Regions from separate parts of the Halobacillus sp. AWH4_228 genome, predicted to be linked through region 1. Evidence: riboswitches for the same ligand, from Rfam matches in the RefSeq annotation. Region 1 holds a riboswitch; each other region holds the start of a gene.

The links. Region 1 has a riboswitch for thiamine pyrophosphate ahead of tenA (thiaminase II). Riboswitches for the same ligand answer to the same signal wherever they lie in the genome.
Region 2: linked by a shared signal. The riboswitch ahead of ACXADP_RS09610 (YkoF family thiamine/hydroxymethylpyrimidine-binding protein) and the one ahead of tenA (thiaminase II) in region 1 are both predicted to bind thiamine pyrophosphate.
Region 3: linked by a shared signal. The riboswitch ahead of ACXADP_RS05500 (acetylornithine deacetylase) and the one ahead of tenA (thiaminase II) in region 1 are both predicted to bind thiamine pyrophosphate.

The regions. Positions count from the first base shown of each region.
Region 1 covers NZ_JBSWTE010000001.1:2,551,783-2,558,617, reverse strand. Annotated here, with positions in the region: gene egtB (ergothioneine biosynthesis protein EgtB) at 1-420, shown strand, start outside; gene egtD (L-histidine N(alpha)-methyltransferase) at 417-1,349, shown strand; gene ACXADP_RS13065 (2-thiouracil desulfurase family protein) at 1,422-1,880, shown strand; gene ACXADP_RS13060 (hypothetical protein) at 2,151-2,384, opposite strand; gene ACXADP_RS13055 (hypothetical protein) at 2,435-2,683, opposite strand; gene ACXADP_RS13050 (hypothetical protein) at 2,776-2,937, shown strand; gene ACXADP_RS13045 (NUDIX domain-containing protein) at 3,055-3,495, shown strand; TPP riboswitch at 3,540-3,647, shown strand; gene tenA (thiaminase II) at 3,757-4,452, shown strand; gene tenI (thiazole tautomerase TenI) at 4,449-5,063, shown strand; gene thiO (glycine oxidase ThiO) at 5,053-6,162, shown strand; gene thiS (sulfur carrier protein ThiS) at 6,175-6,378, shown strand; gene ACXADP_RS13020 (thiazole synthase) at 6,381-6,835, shown strand, end outside.
Region 2 covers NZ_JBSWTE010000001.1:1,905,786-1,912,620, reverse strand. Annotated here, with positions in the region: gene ACXADP_RS09630 (RDD family protein) at 1-134, opposite strand, end outside; gene ACXADP_RS09625 (DUF420 domain-containing protein) at 322-852, shown strand; gene ACXADP_RS09620 (hypothetical protein) at 1,051-1,281, shown strand; gene ACXADP_RS09615 (hypothetical protein) at 1,606-2,535, opposite strand; TPP riboswitch at 2,754-2,854, shown strand; gene ACXADP_RS09610 (YkoF family thiamine/hydroxymethylpyrimidine-binding protein) at 3,217-3,819, shown strand; gene ACXADP_RS09605 (ECF transporter S component) at 3,816-4,394, shown strand; gene ACXADP_RS09600 (ABC transporter ATP-binding protein) at 4,394-6,025, shown strand; gene ACXADP_RS09595 (energy-coupling factor transporter transmembrane component T family protein) at 6,006-6,785, shown strand.
Region 3 covers NZ_JBSWTE010000001.1:1,126,347-1,133,181, reverse strand. Annotated here, with positions in the region: gene ACXADP_RS05510 (BglG family transcription antiterminator) at 1-1,746, opposite strand, end outside; gene tenA (thiaminase II) at 2,301-2,987, opposite strand; gene ACXADP_RS05500 (acetylornithine deacetylase) at 2,987-4,273, opposite strand; TPP riboswitch at 4,353-4,459, opposite strand; gene ACXADP_RS05495 (GNAT family N-acetyltransferase) at 4,563-5,057, shown strand; gene ACXADP_RS05490 (hypothetical protein) at 5,013-5,438, opposite strand; gene ACXADP_RS05485 (hypothetical protein) at 5,648-6,064, opposite strand; gene ACXADP_RS05480 (alpha/beta hydrolase) at 6,264-6,835, shown strand, end outside.

The DNA of each region.
Region 1 (6,835 bases):
GATGCTCCGGTCAGCCATGTCAGCTTTTACGAAGCCGACGCGTATGCGAGATGGTCCGGGCACAGGCTTCCGACAGAACAGGAGTGGGAGCATGCCATGGAAGCGCTTGAGGTGGACGGTCACTTTATGGAGCATGAGCAGTATCAGCCGCATTCCATTTATAAGGGAGATGGAACGATCGAAAAGGCATACGGCGATGTGTGGGAATGGACACAGAGCCCATACGTTCCCTACCCGGGAAATAAACCACTGGACGGAGCTCTTGGTGAATACAATGCCAAATTCATGGCGAACCAGATCGTTCTCCGTGGAGGCGCCTGTGTTACACCGCAGTCCCACATCCGGGCGACGTACCGGAACTTTTTCCATCCGCAGATGCGCTGGCAGTTCAGCGGTATCCGATTGGCGGAGGATGTATGAAGACGCATTTGAATGTAAAGGCGCCATCCAATATTCTCACCGGTCTTTTAGAAGAAAAGAAATGGATTTCCTCTAAATTTTTATACGATGAGCAGGGGTCACAGCTGTTTGAACAGATTACAGATCTGCCGGAGTATTACCAGACACGGACAGAAGCGCAGATTCTTCTGGAAAACCTGAGTGCATGGAAATCCGTTTTCCATGAACCATCCGCCCTGATTGAGCTGGGCAGCGGCAGCAGTAAAAAGACGAAAATTCTGCTGGATCATGTGAAGAACATTGAAAGCTATATTCCCATCGATATTTCTGAAGAATTTCTGGCGGATACGGTGACTCAGCTGCAGACATCGTATCCGGGGATTCATATTCAAGGCGTCAGTGCGGACTATACACAGCCGTTTACACTCCCTGATTTGAAGGGGAAGAAGAAAGTCGTTTTCTTCCCAGGCTCTACGATCGGAAATTTTGAACCGGAGGAGGCAGAGCGTTTTCTCGGAAATATCCGAAGCCTCCTGCAACCCGGCGATCAGCTGATCCTCGGAGTTGATCGCAAAAAAGACGAAACGATCATGGAAGCCGCTTATGATGATGCGGCAGGGGTGACCGCAGCGTTTAATAAAAACTTGATCACAAGGATGAATCGTGATCATGGAGCATCGATTGATGTGGAGAGTTTTTCTCATGTGGCTCTTTATAATTCAACTGCCGGGAGAATTGAAATGCACCTGGAAAGCGTCAGGGATCAGGTTCTTTCCGTCGGCGGGTATACCATTGAGATGAAAAAGCAGGAAAGAATCCATACAGAGAACTCCTATAAATATGATTCGGAAGATATGATTCAACTGGGCAGATCGAGCGGTTTTCTGCTTCAGCGTGTCGTATCAGATGAAAGAGAGTATTTTAGTGTCTGTCTGATGGAAGTGGTTTAGGTGGAAGGCCCGGACTCTGTCAGCAGGGTCTGGACTTTCTTTTTAATAAAAGATAAAGGGAGGAAAAGAAGGGTGATTTTGATCAGTTCCTGTCTGGCTGGTATGAAAGTGCGCTACGATGGCACCGACTGCCTCCAGGAGAAAATTCAAAAATTAATATTGGAAAAGAAAGCGGTTCCCGCCTGCCCGGAACTGCTGGGAGGATTCATGGTCCCGCGCCCTCCGGCAGAGATTATCGGCGGTGATGGAGAGGATGTCCTGAAAGGCCGGGCCCGTGTAATGGAAAAGACAGGAACCGATGTAACAGAGACGTACATAAGAGGGGCATATTTGACGTTGGAAACGGTAAGAGATCTGCAGATTGATACGGTAGTGTTGAAGGAGGGAAGCCCGTCCTGCGGCAGTACCCTCGTCTATGACGGCACGTTCAGCGGGAGACAGGTTACTGGAAAAGGGGTCACGGCGGCCCTGCTTGAACGGAACGGCATACAGGTGATGAGTGAAATTGATTTTATCCATACGTTGGTGTAAAGAGCCCCTCTCCAGGGGCTCTCCTCATGTAGAAAAGCTTTTCTCCTCGAGGGGGGGACTGCGATTGTCACGCTCCGCCTATCGGTGGATGCCCGCCGCGGGCACGGCCTCAGCTGACTTGGGCACGAAAACCACCTGCCCAAGTGGATCTTCACCTTATGCTTTTCCACAGGCGTCACCATCGAACACTCCACGTCGCCTTCCCTTATGCGATCTAGGATGTTTAAGTCGCGTTTGCAGGAATAGGGATCTCATCTAAAGGGACTCTTATTATTGGATGAATCCGGCTATGGAAGTAAACAGACAGAAAACAGAGACCGCATAATAAATGGAGGCACGCTTTTTGGTTGTTTCTTTTTGTTCTTCAAGGCCAAGGATAACCATAAGAATGGCAAAACCTGCGAGAGTGAAAGACAAAAGGTCTCCTGATTTATCTGTCCATAATCCGTAGCCGGACAAAAGGATGATTATGACTGATAAGAGGATTCGAATCTTTTTTAACATATGTATCCGCTCCTTATAAGTGGATGGTTCTCTTTAACTGCTGCCTTCCCTTAGAGGACATAAAACAACAAGACAAGACTGACAGCGGTAAAGCCGAAGTTTAAAATGGCATGCTTATTTTGGCGGATCAAGTGATACCTCCAGGCGTCCAGTCCGCTTTTCACTGTCCAGAACAGGATAAGAAAGAGGGATCCCGTGTAGGTGTTGGATGGATTGACATCCAACAGAAACCATCCGGCAGTGATCAAAAGCGCAGCGGGAAGGATGTTCCACGCAGAAAGGACTTTCAGTTGTGTCATTGTTTTCCTCCTCTCCGAGCCATATTTTACCTGAGATGAGCATAAAAAAACACCCGTCCTGAAAAGGGCGGGTGTTTTTAGAATGAAATGACTTGACTTGTCCTTCCCTGCAGAGGACCATTATCGTGGATATCCAGCGCTTTGGTAAGGTGGAAGAAGGAGCAGGTGTCGTTGTCTACCTCGCTTCCCTGAAGGCTTCTGCCATTGATGGAGCGATGCAGAAAGTCAAAGACGTTATTATCCGTTCTGTGTAACGGTTTATAATAAAGAGACACTATGAATATGCTCAATAGTCTTTTCTTCATGAGGGGGAGGAAATTGAAGCGGTGTGTCGAATTTGGTAAGGATTGGTTAAAAAAGGAGGTTTGTATATGTCGTATTCTTATATCATAAACGTAGAAGCGGCCATTATGAAAGAGGACCATATTCTACTTATTCAAAGGTCACCGGAAGAGGAGCACGCGGGAGGATTGTATTCGCTGCCTGGAGGGAAAATGGAGTTCAGTCCGGATTCCCTTGATGTGCTGGAAGATAACGTCCGCCGTGAAATTAAAGAGGAGATCGGCCTCACTTTGGATGGGGACCTTACCTATGTACACAGCAATACTTTTTTAATCGGGGATATCCAGGTTCTGAATATCGTGTTTTTGACTACGGATTTCACAGGAGAGCCCTATATAAAGAGTCCGGAAGAAGTGGCGGACATGGTCTGGGTCGAGCCGGGTCTAAACGAGAGTCCCGTCCCGATTCCTCCATGGACCGCCAACAGTATCCAGAAAGCCGTGGAACGGCAGTCGAAAATTTGTTTTTGACAAAAAATTCTAACGTGTTACGATGAAAGGGAATTTAATAACGAGCGATCCACTAGGGGTGCCTTCTCAAAGGCTGAGATTAAAGTGATGCTTTAAGACTCTTGGAACCTGATCTGGTTTATACCAGCGTAGGGAAGTGGCCGATACCTATACATGTCTATGAAAATAAATGTATATCAGCCACTTTTCCTATGCCGGGGAAAGTGGCTTTTTTAGTGGAAAAAATCAGTGGCGGATCGTTCAACAAAGGAGAGAGTGGATATGACATTTTCAGAAGAAATCAGAAAGGCCGTGGATGAGATTTGGGAGGGAAGTTTTCACCATCCTTTTGTCACAGGGATTGGAGAGGGAACGCTTCCTCTCGAAAAGTTCCGTTATTATGTGCTTCAGGATTCGTATTACTTGTCTCATTTTGCCCGTGTCCAGTCACTGGGAGCTGCAAAGTCTGAAGATATGGCTGTCATGGCCAATATGGCGTCTCATGCTCAAAGTACGTATGAAGCTGAGCTTGGGCTTCATGAGAATTTTTCGAAGCAGCTGGGCATTACGCAGGAAGAGCGGGAGCAGTTCAAACCGTCACCAACGGCCTATGCGTATGCGTCCCATATGTACAGAGGAGCGTATAACGGGGACTTAGGGGATGTGATTGCGACGATTCTTCCGTGCTACTGGCTGTATTATGAAGTCGGCGAACATTTGAAAGAATCGTCACCGGAAGAACCGGTCTATCAGGAATGGATTGCGGCTTACGGAGGGGATTGGTTCCGGACGCTTGTAGAAGAGCAGATCGAGCGCCTTGATGAACTGGCTGAAGCGAAAACAGATGCCGGCAGATCCCGGATGAAGGAATTGTTTATCATCAGCAGTCAGTATGAATATATGTTCTGGGAAATGGCTTACCGTATGGAGGAATGGCCGTTTGATTTAAAACAGTCGATCGCAGCCGGACGTGAATGAAACTGCACGTCATTTCCACAGGGCGGCAGTCCAGGGAGGAACTGTGCACAAGGGTGGCTGCGATTGAACCGATGATTGATTTCTTCCATCTTCGTGAAAAGCAGTGGTCCGCAAGTGAAGTGGCGGATACTGTAGATGCTTTGACAGACCTTGGGTTTCCAACCGAAAAGCTCGTCATCAATGACAGGGTGGATGTAGCCGTGGCAAAAGCAGTGCCTCACGTGCAGCTGTCCGGACACAGTCTTCCGGTCGAAGAGGTTAAGCGGGCTTTTCCTTTTTTAAACGCCGGGTGTTCGGTCCATTCTGTAGAAGAAGCTGTCACTGCAGAAAAACGGGGAGCAGATTTTATTTTGTTCGGACATGTCTTTGAGACAGCATCCAAGCCTGGATCGGCGGGACGCGGGCTCGAGGCTCTGCAGAGGGTCACACAGGCAGTCTCGCTGCCTGTCACCGCGATAGGGGGATTGACACCGGAAAATGTCAGCCGTCTTCAGCCCTTTGGAGCGTCGGGAGCGGCTGTACTATCCGGCATTCTATTAGCAGACGATGCGGAAAAGGCGGTCCGCCGTTATCAATACCGACTGGGAAGGAGATGGAGGGATGTTTTATGACGCAATTGTTGTGGGTGGTGGAGTGATTGGGAATTCTATTGCGTATCAGCTGGTTAAGCGGCAGAAAAAAGTCCTCGTCATCGACCGGGGGAAAACTGGACAGAAAGCATCAAGCGCCGCCGCCGGCATGCTTGGGGCTCAGTCCGAATGGAAAGGGGACGATCCGCTTTTTCAAATGGCGAGAACGAGCCGGGCGATGTTTCCTTCTCTTGCAGCTGAATTGAAAGAACTCAGCGGGGTGGATATCGGACTCCAGCAGAAAGGGTTGTATAAAATTGCCCTTACGAATGAGGAAAAGGAAGCGTGGAAGCAGCTGGGGAAATCGCAGGAAGCGGTCGGTGAAACAGCCCGGTGGATCGATCGTGATGAAATGCGTGATACAGAGCCGTCTCTTTCCGACAGGATTACAGGAGCATTATACCTGCCGGAAGACGGACAGGTAGACGCACCAAAGCTGACAAAAGCGTATGCGGCTTCGGCCGCAGCGCTCGGCGCGGATTTCCTGGAACACACGGACGTCACCGGTTTGGTGGAAGAAAACGGTCGGATCATTGGAGTCAACACCATCGGAGGCACGTATACAGGGGATGCGGTCATCGCAGCTGCCGGGGCGTGGAGTGCTTCGCTTTTGAATGCTGAACGCACCATTGTGGAAACGTACCCGGTCAAAGGGGAGTGCTTTTCTGTCCGGACGAAACGGCCGCTCATCACAGGGACCCTTTTCACAAAAGGCTGCTACATCGTTCCGAAGGCGGGAAACCGCCTCGTTATCGGCGCCACTGAACAGGTGGGTTCCTTCGACGAGTCCGTTACTGTAGAGGGCCTTTTTCAATTGATGGAAAAAGCCCGACGCCTCGTTCCTTCACTTCGGAATGCCGAAATGGAAGCTACGTGGGCCGGAATCCGGCCGCAGACGAAAAGCGGCATTCCTTATGTCGGTCCACATCCTGAAAAAGAGGGGCTGTGGCTGGCGACAGGCCATTACCGGAACGGCATCCTGCTTTCGGCGGTGACTGGAACGCTGGTGGCGGACCAAATCGAAGGGAAGCCGGTGGAGCCGGACTGGGTGACGAGTGGACAAAGCTTCATCACGTTATAAAGGAGGATCATCATGAATGTGAAAATTAACGGCGAGTGGCATGAGATTCCTGACCACCTGGCTGATGTCCGTACGCTTCTGAGCCACTTTCAATTGGATAACCGAGTGGTGATGGTGGAACTGAACGACACCATTTTAGAAAAAAGCGAGCACGGCCATTCACAGCTGCATGAAGGCGATCAAATGGAACTGGTCCAATTCGTAGGAGGGGGATAATCATGCTTAAGATTGGAAATTTCACGTTTAACTCACGACTGCTGTTGGGGACAGGGAAATATCCTGATTTTGAAACGCAGAAAAAGGCTGTAGACGTATCGGAAACCGATATCCTTACCTTTACCGTCCGGAGAATGAATATTTTTGAACCGCAGCAGCCGGACCTGCTTCAACAGCTCGATGTCGGCCGTTATACACTTCTGCCTAACACGGCAGGGGCGGAAAATGCTGAAGAGGCGGTGCGGCATGCAAAATTAGCCAAATCTTCCGGACTTTGCGATATGATTAAGGTAGAAGTAATCGGCTGTAAAAAAACGCTTCTGCCCGATCCGGTCGAAACGTTGAAGGCGACGGAAATGCTGTTGGAGGAAGGCTTTACGGTTCTTCCTTATACGTCGGATGACGTCGTCCTTGCAAAACGACTGGAAGAAATGGGAGCCCACGCCGTAATGCCAGG
Region 2 (6,835 bases), 650 kb from region 1:
TGCCAGAATACAGGGTTGGGATCAAATCCCCTCCCGGTGTCCTCTAGATACGTGTATAGAGCAGCCCCTGTTCCGGATAGGAGCAGCTCCCCGCCAAATCCCAGAAATTTCAAAAACAAGTACTTCGGGCGCATAATCTTCCCTCCTTGTACGTATCCTATGGATTCTTTCCGGAAAAGGTCAGCCCATTATTCCGTCTTTTGTCACGCTTGTAAGCCATCATGAAGTGACAGTTTCGTTAACGTTCGACATCATGAGATGATTTTCAAGCGGATTTTTTATATACTATTCCTGCAGTCTATTATGAGATGGGGTTTTACTTTGGAAATAAAAAAAGATTTTAATTATGTACCATGGGTGGTTGGATTGTCCATTGCTATCAATCTAATTGTCGTGGCCTTGTTGTTCCTCCCGGAAATTGGAAGCGAGACCAGCTTTGACATTACACTGCTCCCATTACTTAATGCCGTATTCAATTCCTTCACATTCGTGTTTCTGCTGGCGGCTTTATTCATGATTATCCGAAAGAATATTACGTGGCATAAACGATTCATTTTTGCTGCCTTTACAACAACAGCATTGTTTTTAGTTTCATATCTCACGTACCATTCCATGTCTGAATCAACGTCCTTCGGCGGCGAGGGTCTGGTGGCAGGTATTTATTACTTTATTCTGATCACCCACATTGTGCTGGCCGCACTTATTGTACCCCTTGCCCTGTTAACACTGTTCAGAGGTCTGGCAATGAAAGTGGATAAACATAGGAAAATCGCCCGCTGGACGATGCCGATCTGGCTTTATGTCAGTTTGACAGGCGTCGTTGTCTATTTAATGATTTCTCCTTATTACTAAAACGAGTCACGTGTCTTTGGATACGTGGCTTTTTTCTTTTTTATATTACAAAAACAATAAGTAAACGGGAAAAGTTGGCTATTTCCCGAGATATTTGTTATTGTAGAATAACAGCCGGTAGGGATTGAATCCGGTTACGTCTATGAAAATATAATGAGCACATGTCCAACCAGCTTACGGCCATAAGGAGACTAACTAATGGACATTCTTAACTTTATCAAGGAAGAAGGATTTACGTCTGCAAGATTCCAATCGTTCGCAGGGAAAGATACGCTCATTCAATTGAACCGGATTACGGATATGAAGGAACTATTCGGCCTGCTTGATATGAACCCGACAACTGTGCGGTACTATCCTTATGAAAAACTTCCTTATCTGGACTGCTCTCAGAATGAAGACAACTTAAAACTAAGATTATTTAAGCCATAAAAATAACCGGGATACATAACACATGTATCCCGGTTTTCTTTATTCCTTTATATTCAGGGAAAAAGATAATTCACGAAAAGTGGTCAGGTTTAAACGAGGGGTGTCTCCTTCAGGTCATCCACTGAGCAGACGCTTGTAAAACACTGTTTGATTCAGCCATCAATAACATCGACACCAATACTCCCGGTCACATGGACGTTCACCTCATGGACAAGGATGACCACAAAACCAGCACTTGCTGCTCAGTAAAGCAAACAGGATCCCAATAACCTCTCTTTTTCCAACATCTACGTCCGACAGAGGCGCTACAGCCTCTCTTCCGTTTTACCATTCCCCTTGAAAAGCATGGATAATTTTCCAACGCTGAACCGCCGTAATTCCTTTCCACTGTTGTTCAGCTGCAGCAAAAGCTTTTGTTCCGTCTCCCCAGTCCCAGCTGATATCCCAGATGCCTTCTTCCTTCAGCGTTTTCAAATAATAACGGATGTTTTCCAAAACTAAAGGTTTGTATTTAGCATACAACGGATGCTGTGGGGACGATATTATGTCAGTCGGAAGCGCACCGTACCCACTTCCCCATTCCGAAGGATCCTGACTGAAACAGTTCTCGCCTAACGTAAGAAGGTGGGACTGCACCTGATCAAGCCCGTAAGGCATTTGATTATGGACGAGTCCTTTATGCTTGTCCACGGAGATTAGTAGATTTTGAAAACACTGCCATTCGTGGAAATCCATCTCACTGACACTCATCAAATGTTCAACAGCTTTAACGGCTCCAGCCACACCCGTTTTCCAGGCTTCTGTTTCCCTTTGAGAGCAGTCGATGAGAAAACCGGCCAATTCCGCCCCCGGGTTAAACATCCAGTTGGACTGCACCCCTTCCCTCCACGACCACCAGGGCGCATGAGGAAAATGGTTGACTTCAGGAATAACCGAAGGCCACATCCCTGATTGACGATCGTATGAGCGAAGGAGGTAGGAAACCATCTGTTGAAGCAGCGGCTCTTTGGAAGATACATTCAATTCAGCAAGCACTTGGGAAGCTGCCCATGTGGCCATTGGAGACGAAGCTGGAAGTTGAAAATCCGGCTCAATTCCGTGACCAAAACCTCCATCTTCATTTTGGAACGCACTCAAGTATACGAGGACCTTTTCTTTAGGACCTCTTTCAAAAAGTGCTTCCCATCTGGCTGCTTCCAATGGACGTGCATACCGCTTCATCCACCTGCTTGTGCGATTCATGTGAGTGTTCATATCTGTCTTCCCCTTCCCATTGATGGTATCCCTTGTCTTCTGATTGTCCGACTCTTTTATTCCACTCAAGATATGACAGATTCTATTATCTTCAGCGTATCACGATTGGAAGATTTTGAAAATGAACTCTATCATTCGTATTCATAAAAAGGAGAATAAACATTTACAAATATTCCAACATCCGCTACGATAGAGTCAATACAAAAAACTGTATACATATGAGGCACTAGGGGAGCTGCTGCGAGCGGCTGAGAGGATGATCCGACCCTTGGCACCCGAACTAGATAATACTAGCGTGGGGAAGTGCAGCCGTTCTATCAATCAGGCCTTTACAGGTTTTATTCATCGATCAACGGACTGCATTCCCATGGGATGCAGTTTTTTTGTGTTTGGGTCTGTTATTGCTTGGTGTTGTTATTTAACATGTGAGCTCCTATCACCCCTTTCTGTCATGGGATTTGCAGGAGGCGGCCTTGGGAATGACTCCCTTTCCACGGGGTACCGTGAGCCTCCTCAAACTTCGTTCCCCGCGGAAAGCGGACAATTTTCTCTGCCATCCCATGCTCTGAGTAAACAACGGGCCGGACCCCTAATTCCAGACGGAGACGATTTAGTACTCGTTTAAAATAACAACAACAGACTTTAACAGAGCTTTGTGTTTAAAAAAAGGAGGAATGATGGATGAATCAAGTTTGTGGTACATCGAAAATTGCTGGATGTTCGTTTTCCATACATCCGATGAGTGATGAGTTTGCGGGTATAATTCTGGAAAGCTTAAAGGAAGTGGATACATCTAAAGTATGGCTCGATACCGATGATGTCTCTACGACGGTACGGGGGCGGATGGAACATATTTTTGATGTGACAAAGGCTATCCTTCTTCATGTATCCAAAGAAGGTGTTCATGCGGCTTTTCATGCGACTTATTCAATCGGGTGCCCGGGAGACTCGGCTGGAGACACGTATATGGCTGAATCCCTGCAACGGAGGAATGAAGACACTTCCCGCTCGATTACCCAGCCATTAGCAGCTAAGTTTTCGCTCTATCCAATGGGAGGGGACAGTTATATGGATACAATATACAAGCAGATTGAAGCGATGAAATCGAAGGGCATCCAAGTGACGCCCGCCCACTATTCTACAAGACTTGACGGAGATACCCATACGGTTTTCGAAGGGTTGGAAAACGTTTTCCGTGAGACAGAAGCTTCAGGGTCGTCTCACACCGTCATGACTGTATCGGTGTCGGTCAACAGCCCTTCCTCCAGGGGGAGCATCTTATGAAAAACTGGAAACTCAAAGAAATCGTTGTTCTATCTGTCTTGTCCGTCGTTTTCGCTGTCGTCTATCTCGCTTTCCTGCCTGTTGGAAAACTTCTCTCAGGTCTCTTTGGTCCAATCGGATATGATTTTATCTTTGGTATCTGGTTTATCGTATCCATCATTGCCGCCTATATTTTACGCCGCCCGGGCGCAGCTTTTCTCTCTGAAACCATCGCAGCGACAATTGAAGTTCTGCTCGGGAATGCTTCCGGTCCCCTATTGATTCTAACGGGAATGATTCAGGGATTCGGAGCGGAAAGTGCGTTTGCTCTGACGCGTTACCGGTCTTATCATCTTTCTGTACTCATGCTCGCCGGCGTGATGGCTGCCGTTTTCAGTTTCGCATGGGGGTATTTCCAATCTGGATACGCTGCGTTAAGTGGTGGATACGTCGCTGCCATGCTGATTGTCCGTATGGTCAGCGGCGCTGTGATTTCCGGAGTATTGGGTAAAGCCGTGGCTGACGGACTTGCCCGTACCGGCGTCCTTTCCAGTTTTGCTCTCGGGCGGGAATTAAGAAAGAAGAAGGCTTCCTGATGAAGACGGCTGTACAATTGGAAAACCTGACGCTTACGTATGAAGAAAATGAAAAAACCGTATTGACGGATATCACCCTCTCCATCGAAAACGAACAGGACACCCTCATCCTTGGCCCGAGCGGTTCAGGAAAAAGCTCGCTTGTCCAATGTATAAACGGGCTTTACCCGGAGGATTTGGATGGCGAGATGAATGGGCGTGCTGCCATTTACGGACGCTCAACAAGCGACTTCAAACCGGGAGAGCTGGCTAAAACTGTTGGAAGTGTTTTTCAAGACCCCGAAACTCAATTTTGTATGCTGACCGTCGAGGATGAAATCGCCTTTGGTTTAGAAAACCTTCATGTACCTGCTGAGGAGATGGAACACAAAATAGATGATGTCCTTGCACAGGTGAATCTACTGGATAAAAAAACGTCGTTCATCCATCACTTGTCCGGCGGACAGAAGCAGAAACTGGCCCTTGCCTGTGTGCTGGTGATGGAGCCGGACATCCTTCTCCTGGATGAACCGACAGCTAATCTGGATCCGCAGTCTGCTCGTGATTTCATTACTATTCTGACTTCCATAAAAAAAACTAGAAGTCTCACCTTGATTGTGATCGAACACAGATTGGAAGGATGGCTGGAACTTCTCAAGCATGTCATTGTACTCCACTCCGATGGCGGGATTCTTACAAAGGGGCCGTTAAAAGAAGTCATCAATAACCAGGGCCGCGCCATCCACAATCAGGGGATCCGGCTTCCCTATGCTGTGCAGTACAGCATAGACGAAGACTGCCCTCCTCCCTATCCATTTACCCTGGAGGAGTTATCGCAGCGGAACATTGAAGTTCCATCAAATGTTCGTAACCCGAACAGACGCGGAAAGGCGCTCTTGGAATTATCCGATGTCCAGTGGAAACATATTTTAAAGGATCTCACTCTCTCCCTTTATGAAGGAGAATGGATTGCTGTGGTAGGGGCGAATGGAAGTGGCAAATCCAGTCTTTCCAAAATAATGGCCGGCATCACAAAGGCGGACAGAGGCACAGTGACTTGGAAAGGGACATCCATGAAAAAATGGAGAGCGGACAACTTACGTACACAGGTGGGGTACGTTTTTCAAAATCCGGAACACCAATTTGTAACCGATGAAGTGTTCGAGGAGATTGCTTTCAGTTTAAGGCAGCGGGGAACACCCGAATTGGAAATACGCCGGCAGGTTGAACATCTGCTCTCCCTGTGCCGATTGAATGGATTAGACAGGCATCATCCTTATCAGTTAAGTCAGGGGCAGAAACGCCGTTTAAGCGTGGCCACGATGATCGTGGAAAATCAATCGCTTCTTTTGCTGGATGAACCGACTTTCGGTCAGGATGCGGTCTCGACCCAACAACTGATGGCTCTGCTTGAGCAGCGCTTTCAACAAGGGACCACCTTATTGATGATCACACATGATGTGGAGCTTGTTCACCAATATGCGACAAGGGTGATTGTGATGGAACAAGGAAGGATCGCTTACGATGGTCTCCCAGAACATCTTTGGAACGATAACCGACTTCCGGGTTGGCCTGTTGAACCTCCCCTTCCTGTTCAACTGAATCGATTATTAATAGAAAGGAGCCGCTTTCATGTCCCTTCATACTCTTAATCCTGCCATGAAAGCCTGCACGATAATAGGACTCGTCTTTGTACTCGCCTTCTTATTCGATCCTGTAACCCCTTTCGTCTTCACAGGATTTACAATCGCTTTGACACTGATTTTCGGCAGGTTTCGGAAACGAGTATATGTCCTATACCTCTCCGCGTTCACCGTATTCGCCTTCGGCATGCTGTGGACGACCATTGCCTTTGCCGATGCACCAGCAAGTCCCGACGAGACTATCCGCCTTGCTGGGTTTCTGTTCCCAAAAGAAGATTTATTGATGGCTCTGGCGCTTTCCTTTCGTGTAATGGCCTTTGCCGCCTTATCTCTTTTGTTTGTATTTACGACAAACATGGTTCATTTCATATTAAGCCTCATTCAACAACTGAAACTGCCTCCCAAGCTTGCATATGGTCTGATGGCAGGATACCGTTTCCTTCCAATGATGAAAGAAGAATTCGATCAGATTCGGGCGGCCCACCGCATACGAGGAGTCACAGAATCCAAATCGCTCAAAGGAAAGTTTAAACAGTTGCAGCGCTATTCCATCCCTCTTTTGGCAGGCGCTGTCAGAAAAGCAGAACGAACAGCTGCTGCCATGGAGTCCAAAGGATTTACGGGGGAACGGTCACGTACGTTTTACAGACCGATGAAAATCAGCGCAAAGGACTGGGGGTTTCCTCTACTCATGTTTACGGTGCTGGGGGCATTGATCGTTCTGTCTATTCACTTAGACTATTTCCAATGGTACAACGGCCAGTTTTAAATCCATGTCCAGCTGGATACCTTCCCGGATATTATTAGAGAAGGATAGAG
Region 3 (6,835 bases), 1.4 Mb from region 1:
GGCGGCCACTGCTATGGCGGAGCTGTGCACATCTTCCGCCCGGCCATGAGGGATGGCGATTCCGCCGCCAATGGCTGTAGAAGACAAATATTCCCGGTGCAGACAGGATTGAGGATAACCTTCTTTCACATACCCTTTTTTCATAAGCAGGCGGGAGAGTTCCTCGATCACTTCATATTTAGACACCCCGGACTGCCCCGTTTGAATGAGAAAAGGCGACATGTTCTGAAGGAGAACGGATTCTTTTCCCCTTTTTCTATCAGAGGTTCTCCCCTGCTCCAGCTGCTTGATGAGACTTTTTACATGCGACTGATCGTCCGCTTCAAATAACGGCGAAACGACGACAGCAGGAATGTCCAATTCTTCAATCGGTACTGTAGAGATAATCCCGTCTACACGATGCTCTTTTGTGAACGAGCGCAGCCGGTGCGCCGCAATACTGCCGTGAATATGGATATCTGGAAACAGCTTTTCCATCCGTGCTGCCAGCAGCTGAGAAAGTCCCATCCCCATATGACAGACGATCACCACTTCCACTTTTTCCTTTTTCACGGTTGCCTTCCTTTCCAGAGCCGCCTGGAAATGCAGCACTAAATAGGCGGCCTCCTCTTCCGGAATCGGGTAGAGAAGCTCTTCCTTGTGCTGGTCTAAAATCCAGACAAGCGTATCAAAAAGGTATGGATACTTTTTCTTGATGGTCATCAGTAAGGGATTGGAGATGGACAACCCGTAGGAAAGGCGGGCCAGCGTCGTTTTCAGATGTACAAATAAATGATCACGCAGGACTTCGTCTTCTTCAAAACGGTACCCGGTCTGGGCCGATGCTTCTGTCACCAGCCAGTCGATAATGTTGGAAATTTCTTCGGGAAGCCCCGGTGTAAGACCTTCCCTGGATGCCGCATGAGTTTTCGCACTTCTCAGATGCATGTTCAAATAGAGGACTTCCTCCCTTGGGAACGTCATCGCAAAAACACGCTCCAGACGATTACACATTTCTTCCGCCCACGGAAATTCTTCGTGGGTCCGGATCGACTGGACATCTTCTTCCGGCAGCGAAATGATCTGACCAAGCTGAACCCTCTTAATCATAAAAGCGGTATGGAGAAGCAGGGATTCGAGGGCTGCATCAGTGAAGTCGACCTGATGTTTTTCCTGAAGGGCTGCCAATTCGTGCTGAATCGTCCGTATGAAGAAGGAATCAAAAAGAACCTTTGTTACATCTTCAGCGGGGCCTTCCAGTGAAGAAAGTCCTGTCACGGCCTGACGGATCTGTTTTTCCTCTCCGGAAATATATACGCCGATTTTCTGCTTGCGGACCATTTCCAGATGATAAGGGTGCAGCCATGTTTCGATTTCATCCAGAATATTTCGGACACCGGTATGGGAAAGGTAGTAGTCTTTCCGCAGCTTCTGGATGGTGACCGGGCGTGGGGCGGACAACAGGGCAAAGGCGATTTTCGTCCGGAGGGAACGATCCTGCGCTTCATTTTGAGGAAAGGAATGATGGAGATGGTCGATCAACAGGGCGTTGTCAGCTTCTTTAATCGCAAGCCGCACCCCGCGGCCGGCTTTTTTCTCAATGACACCCGTCCGTCCCTGCTCGTCCAAATAATCCTGAACGGCCGGCAGATGATTCCGAATGGCTTTATCTGAGTATCCGAGAGACTCCGCAATCTTACCTGTCGGGATGAACGTGTTCGGCATCCCGGTAAAATAGTGGAGGATCTGCTGTTGGATTTCCTTCATAGGTATGTTCTCCTTTGCCTCTTTTTTCAAATGGATTGAAAGGGATCGTCTACCTTTCATTCTACCTCGTTCGTGACATTTTGACTACTTTCGACATTAATGACAAAACCCTCTCCATTTAGGAGAGGGTGGTCTTCGGAAAAGATGATCCGCATTTTTTTAATGGATGTATGAAAGGTAACCATTTATCTTGTTCCATTGAAAATCCATCGGGGATTTGAAGACAAATACTTGGTGAACAGCCTCTTATCCAAAGAACAGCGTTATCATATACCTCTTTAAGTCCTGGAACGTTTTACTCTTGATTAACCTTATTCCAAGTTGGATAACTTCTCTTGTCAGAGGAAATCTGCGGATGTCACGAGGAGCGTTCGGTGGTGACGCCTGTGGGATCAGCACGAGCCGAAGATCCACTTGGACAGGTGATCTTCCTGTCCAAGTTAGCTGAGGCCGGGCCCACGGCAAGCATCCACCGATAAGCGGATCGTGGTCATCCACATGGCAGATAGGCAGTTGAGTGCGTCTAAACGCTTTTCAAAAGAGGAGAGGGGTGTTCAGGTATTCAAAAAGCTCTCTTCCTCGACCCACATTTTTTGTTTCCACGCCATCTCCCAGAACATATACTCCAGCTTACTCGTATGAATAAAGATCTCTTCGAGGTGAGCTTTTTCCCTTTCCGGAAGTCCGTCAGCCAGCTCGTTGATTAATTTTTTCAGTGTGGAAGCAAGCTCAGAAAATTCTTCGGACGCATACATCTCAATCCAATCGCCGTAAAACTCGTGCTTTTCTCCTTGATTTTGTTCGGCAAGGTGAAAGCCGATCACGTTGTAGCTCCATGTGCAGGCCAGCACACAGGCCGCCACCTCAGCCTCTGATCCTTGATTTGCCTTGTTCAGCATATAGCTCGTATAGGCGAGGAGGGTGGCAGAAGGTTTCGTTTCCTCCAGCTCCTCCCGGCTGATGCCGATCCGTTCCGCATAGTTCCGGTGCAGCTCCATTTCCTCACTTAAAGTGGAATGAAGCAGTTCAGAGAACATCGTCATCGTATCCAGGCTTTTCGCCTTAACGGAACCAAGAGCAAACACGCGGCAGTAATCAATCAAGTACAAATAATCCTGACGCATGAAAAATTGGAATTTCTCAAGCTCGAGCGTGCCGTCCCCAATCCCTTTGACGAATGGATGATCGAGGTAGGCCTCCCAAATCGGACGGGCACTTTCGTATAAACGGTCTGTAAACATTACGCTTCCTCCTTGTCATCTGCTTGTTGAAACCAATTGTATAAAAAAGCCATCATTGTTTTCGTATAATCCAACAGCTGTCTCCTGTCCAGCGACTCATTCACCGCATGCGCCTGATCCAGCGTGCCGGGACCGTAGAGAATGGTCGGGATGCCTGCTTCTGAGAGCCATCCTCCATCCGTCACAGTCGGAGACATGGACATTTCCGCCGGCGTACCATGGATGATTTTATGGGCTTGTTGAAGCTGCTGTACCCCTGGATGGGCAGGATCGACAGAAAAGGCGGGGAAGATTTCTCCGCGCTCCTCGATCATGGACGTTCCTCCCCATTTGAATTGAGGGGCATGGTTTTTCAGCCATGGATCGGCCTGGGCGGCAGCACGGACATGTGCTTCAATTTCTTCGATCACATCTTCATAATGCTCTTCTGGATAATAGTGCACGGTAATCCATAAAGCACAGCGGTCGGCGATAAAAGCGGCATGCCTTCCACCTTCAATGACAGCCGGATTGATTGTCGTCGATCCAGGTGGAAAGCCTGGACTCGATTTCGTCACCGCCCAGTGCTGCTCCAATTCCTGCAGCGACTGGATGATTTTCATCATTTTTTCAATTGCCCCTGCTCCGTATCTTCCTCCACCGGCATGAATGATCGAACGGCGTTCCGCGTCGTGGAAGGTTTCCGGACTTTCAATCGTAATCCATCCGGTAATGACGCCTCCCTGCCCCTGAATGGCACAGTTACTCGTATCGGCTACGATGGCTAAATCGGCATGATACCCTCTTTCTCCACAGGATTTTGTTCCTGCTTCTCCGACCTCTTCACCGACGACGGACTGCACATGAAGGTCGCCGGTCGGCTCGATTCCCGCTTCATGGAGCAGTTTGAGTGCAAACAGAACAGCCGCCATTCCACCTTTCATATCCGCCGTGCCGCGACCGTACAAGCGGTCGTCCTTCGAGGTCAGTGTAAAAGGATCATGCTCCCACGATTCCCCTTCATCCAGCGCAGCCACATCAATATGACCGTTTAAGATGAGACTTCTGCTGTGTTCCCGGTCGGTTCCTTTTTTCGTTCCGACGACAATCGGATCGCCGGGGTACAGTTCCCACGTGTCTATTTCAAAATCCATCCGGCTTAAATACTCTTCTATGTACTGTTGTGCTTCCGCCGCATTTCGGGCTGGAGGGCTTAACGTCGGAAAGGCGACCAAGTCCCCTAGAAGCTGGTGCATCTCCTCTTCCTTTTCCTCCACTCTCTGCAGCAATTCCTCTAACTGAATCATCGTACTCTCTCCTTCCATATAAAAAGCCCGCCCCTTCGAGAGAAGGAGCGGGCTTGATCATCATGTAAGAAAAGATCAATCATCGACCGCTTCACTTCCCTCCGCTGGTATGAGCCAGATCAGGTTGTAAGGGTCAAAGCTTCTGCTTTTCTCAGCCCCGTCATCAGGGCTCCCCTAGTGAAACATGCTATAAAACTGTTATTTTCATTACAACACAGGGGGCCGGAAAGGACAAGTCCCGTTTAAACGCGAAATGTAGATGGAGGACGTATAAAACAGGAGGCCATGGATGGACATCAAAAACGATGATTTAACAAGCGATGAAGTACAAGCATTCATAAAGGAACACCTTTTCAATATGACCCTGCACTCCCCGCCAGAAAGCATCCACGCATTGGATATAGAAAAATTAAAGCAGCCCGGCGTGACTTTTTGGACAGCCTGGGAAAAGGGAGAGCTGGCAGGAATGGGAGCGTTGAAAGAACTCCATCCGGCGCACGGAGAAATCAAGTCGATGAGAACGGCCTCTTCCCATTTAAGACGAGGCGTCGCCCACAGATTGCTCCAACACATCATAAATGAACCCAGCGCCCGAGGGTATACACAGCTCTTTATAGAAACCGGGTCTCAAGAGGCGTTCCATCCGGCTGTCCAGCTGTATAAGAACTTCGGGTTTGTTTTCTGTGGTCCTTTCGCCGGCTACAAGGAAGACCCGAACAGCTTATTTATGACCCTGAAACTAACGGATACTGTAATACATAGCCATGATGACCGCAACGGATAAGAGGACAGCCGCTGTCAGACTCCTCTTCAGGAAAGCAGCAGGAATTTTTTTAACGAGCGTGTAGGTGATTGGAAAAATGAAACTGATCGGTATGAGATACAAGCTTAAGAACATCGTAAAGACAGCCAATAACACAGCTAGAAGTGGTCCAATTAAAAGATACAGGCCCCACTCAATAAAAAAGCGTCCCAACGACAGCTGACTGCTTAAACGATCGGCTATCAAGGATAGGGGGAGGGCAAACACAGCATGCCCCAAATAGATGTTGACTAAATTAAAATATAAGTTTCCGACCAGGTTGCTGTAATCCGATGTGAGATAAATAGAAACCAATAAAGCTGTTACAAAACTGCTGATTAAGGCAGCAAGAATTTTCCGCATCGTACAGGCTCACTTTCATGTTGTTTTATTTATGTAGGTAAAAGAAGCGCAGGTTCCGGTTTTGGGTGGGTCTGTTCTGTTCCCGCAGGCTTCAACTTCCTCAAGACCTCACCACATGACCAGATTGCAGTATAGGCGTTGGCGACGCCTATGGATCAGGGTAAGGCAATGAGAGGAGGAGAGTCCTTTTTCTATAGGGATAGAGAAAATTATCCGCCCAGAGATATGGTCTCAAAGGCGGCTTCTTTTCCGTTTTCATAAATCCTCAGGATCTCATAACTTTGATAACCGTCGACTCTGTAGAAGCGTTCGGATTTAACCGAACCACCAGCGCCGGCCCCTGTCTTGTATAACAGGTTCAGCGTATCTTCTTCTGCCCGGACCTCGAAGGATGTATAATATTCCGCCCCTTCGCCCTGTTTTGTTCCGTTCAAATAGATATACACCGTATTCTGATCTCCCTCTTGGAACATATGATTTCCATGTCTATTTTTTACCGTTTGAAAATAGGACAACGCGTCCCCTGGAAGATCCTTTTTCCCAATTTCAGAGAAGGACCATTCCCTTTCACTTTGACACGCTGTCAGGATTAAAACAGATAAAAGCACCAATAGGATTCCCTTCAAAAGCAAGCCCCCTTTTACACTTTCTCTTCTATTCTAGCATTCCTGGATGGCCCTTGAAAAATCCATTTCACATGGAAGGAAAGCGTTGATCAAATGGATCAGCTTATATAACATAGTTGACTTATCGGAATTATTGTATTTTAATAGCACTAATAGATTTTTATCGAACAACCAGTGAATGAAGATGGAGGGAAACATGATGAAGGAAGCCTATCCGGTTATTGATGGTGCGGAATCGTTGTTTTTTGAAGGAAATGATACAGGGGTACTGCTCTGTCATGGCTTTTTAGGAACGCCCCAGAGTCTGAGAGAGGTGGCAGAAGGGCTGGCGGATCAAGGTTATACCGTATCGGTGCCACGACTTCCAGGTCACGGAACGCACTATAAAGATCTGGCTTCCTGCTCGTTCTCCGATTGGTATATGGAAATCGAAGCCGCTTATCTGCAGTTGTACTCCCGGTGCAGGGAAGTATTCGTCATCGGTCAGTCGATGGGAGGCACGCTGACCCTGGACCTCGCTGCTCAATATCCCGGCATTTCCGGCATAGCGTTAATCAACCCAGCTATGTATATCCCGGCGTTCTCCCATCTGGAACAAGCGTCCGAACCCTTTTATATAGAGGAAGGAAAGCCTGACATCAAAGACCCCGGTGCGGTGGAGATCACCTATACCCAGACACCGTTGACCGCTTACCAGGAACTGTTGAAGTATATGAAGGTCGTCAGAAGAAAATTATCCGGCATTCGATGTCCACTCACCTGTTTGGTGTC